Salinivibrio kushneri: one gene and its partner. The protein of the gene in region 1 interacts with the protein of each later gene in a pairwise test. Links are inferred from orthologs where the notes say so. Each region holds a gene or a part of one and is shown in the gene's direction. Other genes may lie near its edges. The genes, in order: nth and aceE.

What was found.
Region 2: the proteins of nth (region 1) and aceE interact in binary tests that used the Escherichia coli proteins (3 or more experiments, as listed by UniProt). The link is inferred for Salinivibrio kushneri from one-to-one orthologs.

The regions. Positions count from the first base shown.
Region 1 is NZ_CP114588.1:1,895,406-1,898,607, forward strand. What follows is about bases 3-2,878. They hold nth (endonuclease III), read left to right. Parts: upstream 3-1,057; coding sequence 1,058-1,699; downstream 1,700-2,878. Other genes in these bases: rsxG (electron transport complex subunit RsxG), read left to right, coding at 3-345; N8M53_RS08950 (electron transport complex subunit E), read left to right, coding at 342-1,040; gloA (lactoylglutathione lyase), read left to right, coding at 1,744-2,160; motY (flagellar protein MotY), read right to left, coding at 2,276-2,878. Outside these bases: more of rsxG, read left to right, coding at 1-2; more of motY, read right to left, coding at 2,879-3,184. UniProt on the Escherichia coli protein: DNA repair enzyme that has both DNA N-glycosylase activity and AP-lyase activity. The DNA N-glycosylase activity releases various damaged pyrimidines from DNA by cleaving the N-glycosidic bond, leaving an AP (apurinic/apyrimidinic) site.
Region 2 is NZ_CP114588.1:410,005-413,510, forward strand. The notes cover bases 264-3,443. They hold aceE (pyruvate dehydrogenase (acetyl-transferring), homodimeric type), read left to right. Parts: upstream 264-576; coding sequence 577-3,243; downstream 3,244-3,443. Other genes in these bases: pdhR (pyruvate dehydrogenase complex transcriptional repressor PdhR), read left to right, coding at 264-487; aceF (pyruvate dehydrogenase complex dihydrolipoyllysine-residue acetyltransferase), read left to right, coding at 3,256-3,443. In the rest of the region: more of pdhR, read left to right, coding at 1-263; more of aceF, read left to right, coding at 3,444-3,506. UniProt on the Escherichia coli protein: Component of the pyruvate dehydrogenase (PDH) complex, that catalyzes the overall conversion of pyruvate to acetyl-CoA and CO(2).

The DNA.
Region 1 (3,202 bases):
CCTAATGGCTACAATGGTGCCATCAAGGTATTGATTGGCATGGATGCCACCAGCCATCAGGTGCTGGGTGTGCGGGTGCTCGTGCATAACGAAACCCCAGGGCTGGGAGATAAAGTAAGCTTGCGGGTGTCAGATTGGATCCGAAGCTTTAGCGGCAAAACGGTCACCAGCGAGGAGGATACACGTTGGGCGGTCAAAAAAGACGGCGGGCAATTTGATCAATTCACTGGCGCCACCATTACCCCGCGCGCGGTTGTCGGCGCCGTCAAAAAGGCGGCTTGGTTTGTGAGTCAACACCAAGAAGCTCTGATCAACCAACCGGTTAATTGCGGAGGAGCGTCATGAATAGCGCCCACAAAGAGCTAATGAAAAATGGCTTGTGGAGTAATAACCCAGCGTTTGTGCAGCTACTGGGTTTGTGCCCACTGTTGGCGGTATCCGCTACCGTCACCAATGCACTTGGCCTAGGGATCGCGACCTTGGCGGTACTGGTCGGCTCTAATTTAATTGTGTCACTGATTAGGGACTGGGTGCCCAAAGAGGTGCGCATTCCTATTTTCGTGATGGTGATTGCTTCATTGGTTACCTGTGTTCAACTAGTCATGAATGCGTATGCTTACGGCCTTTATCAATCACTGGGGATTTTTATCCCATTGATTGTGACCAACTGTATTATCATCGGCCGTGCCGAAGCCTTTGCCTCCAAAAACCCTGTTGGCTTGTCGGTGAGTGATGGTTTTTGGATGGGCACCGGCATGACCGTCGCCTTGGTGGTGCTCGGCGCTATTCGCGAAATCATCGGCAATGGCACCTTGTTTGACGGCGCCGATCTCTTGCTCGGAGATTGGGCTGCGGCATTGCGGATTGAAATTTTTCAATTCGACACCAAGTTTCTACTAGCGATATTGCCACCCGGCGCGTTCCTCGCGGTCGGCTTTCTGATCGCATTGAAGAACATCATTGATACGCACCTTGCCAGTAAAACAGAAAAAGACGACAAGCCAGTGATTGAGCGCGCGCGTGTGACGGGTAGTCAATGATCCACAGGATAAGTTAAATGAATAAAGAAAAACGACGACACATTCTGGAGCGCCTGCGCGATAACAACCCAAATCCGCAAACGGAACTCAACTGGTCAACCCCTTTCGAGTTGCTAATCGCGGTGTTACTGTCTGCGCAAGCGACTGATGTCAGTGTCAATAAAGCCACCGATAAACTCTATCCGGTGGCCAACACACCAGAGGGATTATTGGCTCTAGGTGTTGATGGGGTGAAGTCTTATATCAAAAACATCGGCCTGTTTAATTCCAAAGCCGAGAACGTGATTAAAACCTGCCGCGCCTTGATTGAGCAACACAATGGTGAAGTGCCAGAGAGTAGAGAAGCGTTGGAAGCTCTGCCTGGGGTGGGAAGAAAAACCGCTAATGTCGTGCTTAACACGGCGTTTGGCTGGCCAACCATCGCTGTCGATACCCATATTTTTCGCGTGTCTAATCGCACCAAATTTGCGATGGGTAAAAACGTCAATGACGTGGAAGAGAAACTGATCAAGGTGGTGCCTAAGGAATTTAAGGTCGATGTGCACCACTGGCTAATTCTGCATGGACGCTACACCTGCCTAGCACGAAAACCTCGCTGTGGCAGTTGCATCATTGAAGATTTATGTGAGTACAAAGAAAAAGTTTATCCAGATAGCTAACGCCATCGAAGGCGAGCACTGGCAAGCAAAAAAGGAGCAACGTCATGTCAAACGGCAGAATTCTACACACCATGATCCGCGTCGGTGATCTAGACCGTGCTATCAAGTTTTACACCGAAGTAATGGGAATGCGTTTGTTACGCACCAATGAAAACGAGCAGTATAAATATAGCCTCGCGTTTGTCGGCTATACCGATGAATCAGAAGGTGCAGTGATTGAGCTGACCTACAACTGGGGCGAAAGCGAGTACGATCATGGTAACGCCTTTGGCCATATCGCGATCGGTGTGGATGATGTTTACGCGACCTGCGATCAAATTCGTCAAGCGGGCGGCAATATCACCCGCGAGCCAGGCCCCGTCAAAGGCGGTAGCACTGAAATCGCCTTCGTGACTGACCCTGATGGCTACAAATTGGAGCTTATCCAAAACAAAAGTGCCTCTGCGGGTCTGAACGGCTAATACAGCAAGACAGGTCACAAAGAAAAGCCCGGCATCGTTCGTATGCCGGGCTTTTTCGTGCTGTCTTGGTTTTATCACCGCATGTGCTTTCTGCGATAACGTCTGCGGCTATCGCCTACAACAAGGTTCTTCCCAACGAAATCACTACACGGCGATTTTTGCTGCGTCCAATCGGGTCATCGTTGTCGGCAATCGGGCGACGTTCGCCATAGGCCTCAACGGTAATTCTATCTTCAGGCAACCCCAGCGAGGTGAAGTAGTCGCGCAATTTTTTCGCCCGCCGCTCTGACATTTGCTGATTGGCTTCCCGTGTGCCACGTGCATCTGAATATGTCGCCACTAACACAAGGTCGATATCATCACTATAACGAACAAATTCCGCTATCTGTGTAAGTCGCTGGCGGCTGGCTTTGGTCAGCTCATCGCTATTTTCTTGGTAGCGCAACACCGTAAAAGAAATGTCCTCAAACGCATAAGGCAATAACTTATTCAGACACCGGCTGAATTCATTATATGGCGAGCCAAATGCCACCGCCGACAACGCCACATCCACTTGTCGCTGCTGACGCTGCCAATCTTTAAAGCTAAACGTAGGGAACCGACCTGCTTCTAGCTCACTCAGCATCGCCCACGCAGTTTGGCCGCCCACATACCCATCGAATTGCTTGAAAAACTTGAGCTGATCCATATAGCGTGCCGGTTCACCAGGCATCCAGTCTGCGGGCATGGAAAGCAATGATACCTGCGCGGTCTCACCCATTGGCCGCTGCATGTCGAGTGAGAAATCGAGGTTCATATCTTTGCTCGCGCGCGAGGTAAACGAGGCCTGCCCATACCCTGGCACGTCATGCTCTAGTCGGCACTCAATGGGTGTATCAATTGTCACTGTCCAGTTCGACTCTCCCAACGATGCCACGTATTGCTTGTTGGCAGACGCTTGGCTGGGCAAAAGCAGACCAACACATGACAACACCACCACTGGGGTAAAGCGCCATTTTATTAAATCAACAGGACAAAACGCCATTACAGACTCCGTACGTCG
Region 2 (3,506 bases), 1.5 Mb from region 1 along the record:
CCAACTTGACTTACTGGAGTCACGACATGCCCTAGAGGGCATTTCTTCGTATTTTGCCGCACTACGGGGCACAGAAGAGGATTTTTCTCGTATAGAAGACTGTCATGATGCCATTCGTCAAGCGCAGAAAAACGGGGACTTAGAGGCAGAAGCATCGGCTGTGATGCAGTATCTCGTTGCCGTAACGGAAGCGGCGCATAATGTGGTGTTACTTCATATTATGCGTAGTCTCGCGCCGTTACTGGAACAGAATATTTTGCAAAATTTTGAGCTACTTTATCGCCGTCAAGAGACGGTGGAAAACGTCAGCCGACACCGAGCTGAGATAGTGGATGCGATTACCGCTGGTGAACCAGAAAAAGCCAGACAAGCGTCGCATGCACACTTGGCTTACATTGAGGAAACTCTGTTGGATCTTGGTCGAGAAGAAAGCCGTCGCGAACGGTCTCTACGTCGAATTCAACAACGCAAGGACGAGTTGGAGTAGCCTTATTCGCATCTATAGAAACGCGAAAGGCACTGCAGCTGCGACAACGTTTGTTTTGTACGAGTCAATCAACGAAAGGATAGATCGCCATGTCTGAAGTCATGAAACATGACGTGGACGCACTTGAAACACAAGAGTGGTTGCAAGCTCTTGAGTCAGTCGTTCGTGAAGAAGGTGTAGAACGTGCCCAGTTCCTTCTGGAGCAAGTATTAGGGCAAGCACGTTTAGACGGTGTTGACATGCCAACGGGCGTGACCACCAACTATGTAAATACCATTCCTGCTGATCAAGAACCTGCTTACCCAGGTGATGTGAATCTGGAACGCCGTATCCGTTCTATCATTCGTTGGAACGCAATCATGATCGTGTTGCGTGCGTCCAAGAAAGATTTAGAGCTGGGTGGCCACATGGCATCATTCCAGTCTTCGGCGGCATTTTATGAAACCTGCTTTAACCACTTCTTCCGTGCGCCTAACGAGAAAGACGGTGGCGACCTGGTGTATTATCAAGGTCATATTTCTCCAGGTATCTATGCGCGTGCCTTTGTTGAAGGCCGCTTGAGCGAAGAGCAGCTCGACAACTTCCGTCAGGAAGTTGATGGCAAAGGGGTGTCTTCATATCCACACCCGAAACTAATGCCTGAGTTCTGGCAGTTCCCAACCGTTTCTATGGGTCTGGGTCCCATCGCGTCTATCTATCAAGCGCGTTTCCTCAAATACCTCAACGGCCGTGGTCTAAAAGACACCTCTGAGCAGCGTGTTTACGCGTTCCTCGGTGACGGTGAGATGGATGAACCAGAGTCACGCGGTGCGCTATCATTCGCGGCGCGTGAAAAACTGGATAACCTTTGCTTTTTGATTAACTGTAACCTGCAGCGCCTTGATGGCCCTGTAATGGGTAACGGTAAAATCGTTCAAGAGCTGGAAGGCCTCTTTAAAGGCGCTGGCTGGAACGTGATCAAAGTGGTTTGGGGTTCCGGCTGGGATAAACTGCTGGCCAAAGACACCTCGGGTAAATTACTGCAGTTGATGAATGAAACCATCGACGGTGATTACCAAACCTTCAAATCAAAAGATGGTGCCTACGTGCGTGAGCACTTCTTCGGCAAGTACCCAGAAACAGCCGCCTTGGTTGCGGATATGACTGACGAAGAAATCTTTGCGCTTAAGCGTGGTGGCCATGAGCCATCAAAACTGTTTGCGGCCTTTAAAGCGGCCCAAGAGTGCAACGATCGCCCAACCGTTATCCTAGCGAAAACCGTTAAAGGCTATGGCATGGGTGAAGCGGCAGAAGGCAAAAACATCGCGCACCAAGTGAAGAAAATGGACATGACTCATGTTCACGCTATGCGCGACCGCCTTGGCCTGCAAGACTTGCTGTCTGATGAAGACGTACAAAACCTGACGTACCTGAAGCTGGAAGAAGGCTCTGCCGAGCACGAATACCTGCATGCGCGCCGTAAAGCCCTGCACGGTTACACGCCGCAACGTCTGCCTAACTTTACTAAAGAGCTGACGCTGCCAAAACTGGACGACTTCTCCGCATTGCTGTCTGAGCAAAAGCGTGACATCTCGACCACCATGGCATTTGTGCGCTCTTTGAACGTACTGCTGAAAGACAAAAGCATTGGCAAAAACATTGTGCCTATCATTGCCGACGAAGCACGTACTTTCGGTATGGAAGGCCTGTTCCGTCAAGTAGGTATCTACAACCCACACGGTCAGACTTACACCCCAGAAGATCGTGGCGTGGTGTCTTATTACAAAGAAGACCAAGGCGGCCAAGTACTGCAAGAAGGGATCAACGAGCTAGGCGCGATGTCATCGTGGGTAGCGGCAGCGACCTCTTACAGCACTAATGATCTGCCAATGATCCCATTCTACATCTACTACTCAATGTTCGGCTTCCAACGTGTTGGCGACATGGCGTGGATGGCGGGTGACCAGCAAGCGCGTGGTTTCCTATTGGGTGCTACTGCCGGTCGTACTACCCTGAACGGTGAAGGCCTACAACACGAAGACGGTCACAGCCATATTCTGGCGAGCACTGTACCTAACTGTGTTTCTTACGACCCAACCTTCGCGTACGAAGTGGCAGTGATCATGCAAGACGGTATCCGTCGTATGTACGGTCCTGACCAAGAAAACATCTATTACTACCTGACGCTGATGAATGAAAACTATCATCAGCCAGCCATGCCTGAGGGCGCGGAAGAAGGTATCCGTAAAGGTATCTACAAACTAGAAACCTACACGGGCGACAAAGCGAAAGTTCAGTTAATGGGCTCTGGCACCATCATGACTGAAGTGCGCAAAGCGGCGAAACTGCTTAGCGATGAGTTCGGTGTGGCGTCTGACGTATACAGCGTGACTTCGTTCAATGAGCTGGCACGTGACGGTCAAGATGTCGATCGCTTCAACATGCTAAACCCAGATGCAGAAAGCAAAGTGCCTTACATCCAAACCGTGATGGGCACAGAGCCAGCGATTGCTGCTACCGACTACATGAAGAACTACGCTGACCAAGTTCGTGCGTTTGTCCCTGCTGAATCTTATAAAGTGTTGGGTACAGACGGCTTTGGCCGCTCTGACAGCCGTGAAAACCTCCGTCGTCACTTCGAAGTGAACGCAGGTTATGTGGTTGTTGCGGCACTTAATGAGCTGGCTAAGCGTGGCGATGTTGATAAGAAACTGGTAGCTGACGCTATCAAGAAATTCGACATCGATACCAACAAAGTAAACCCGCTGTTCGCGTAAGAGGCTGAAATAATGTCAATCGAGATTAATGTACCTGACATCGGTGCGGATGAAGTAGAAGTGACTGAGATCCTTGTCAGCGTGGGTGACAAGGTTGAAGAAGAGCAGTCGTTAATCACCGTTGAAGGTGATAAAGCATCCATGGAAGTCCCTGCATCACAAGCGGGTGTGGTCAAGGAAATTAAAATTGCCGAGGGTGACAAAGTCACCACCGGCTCTTTGATGATGATCTTTGAAGCGGAAGGCGCTGCACAAAGCGCGCC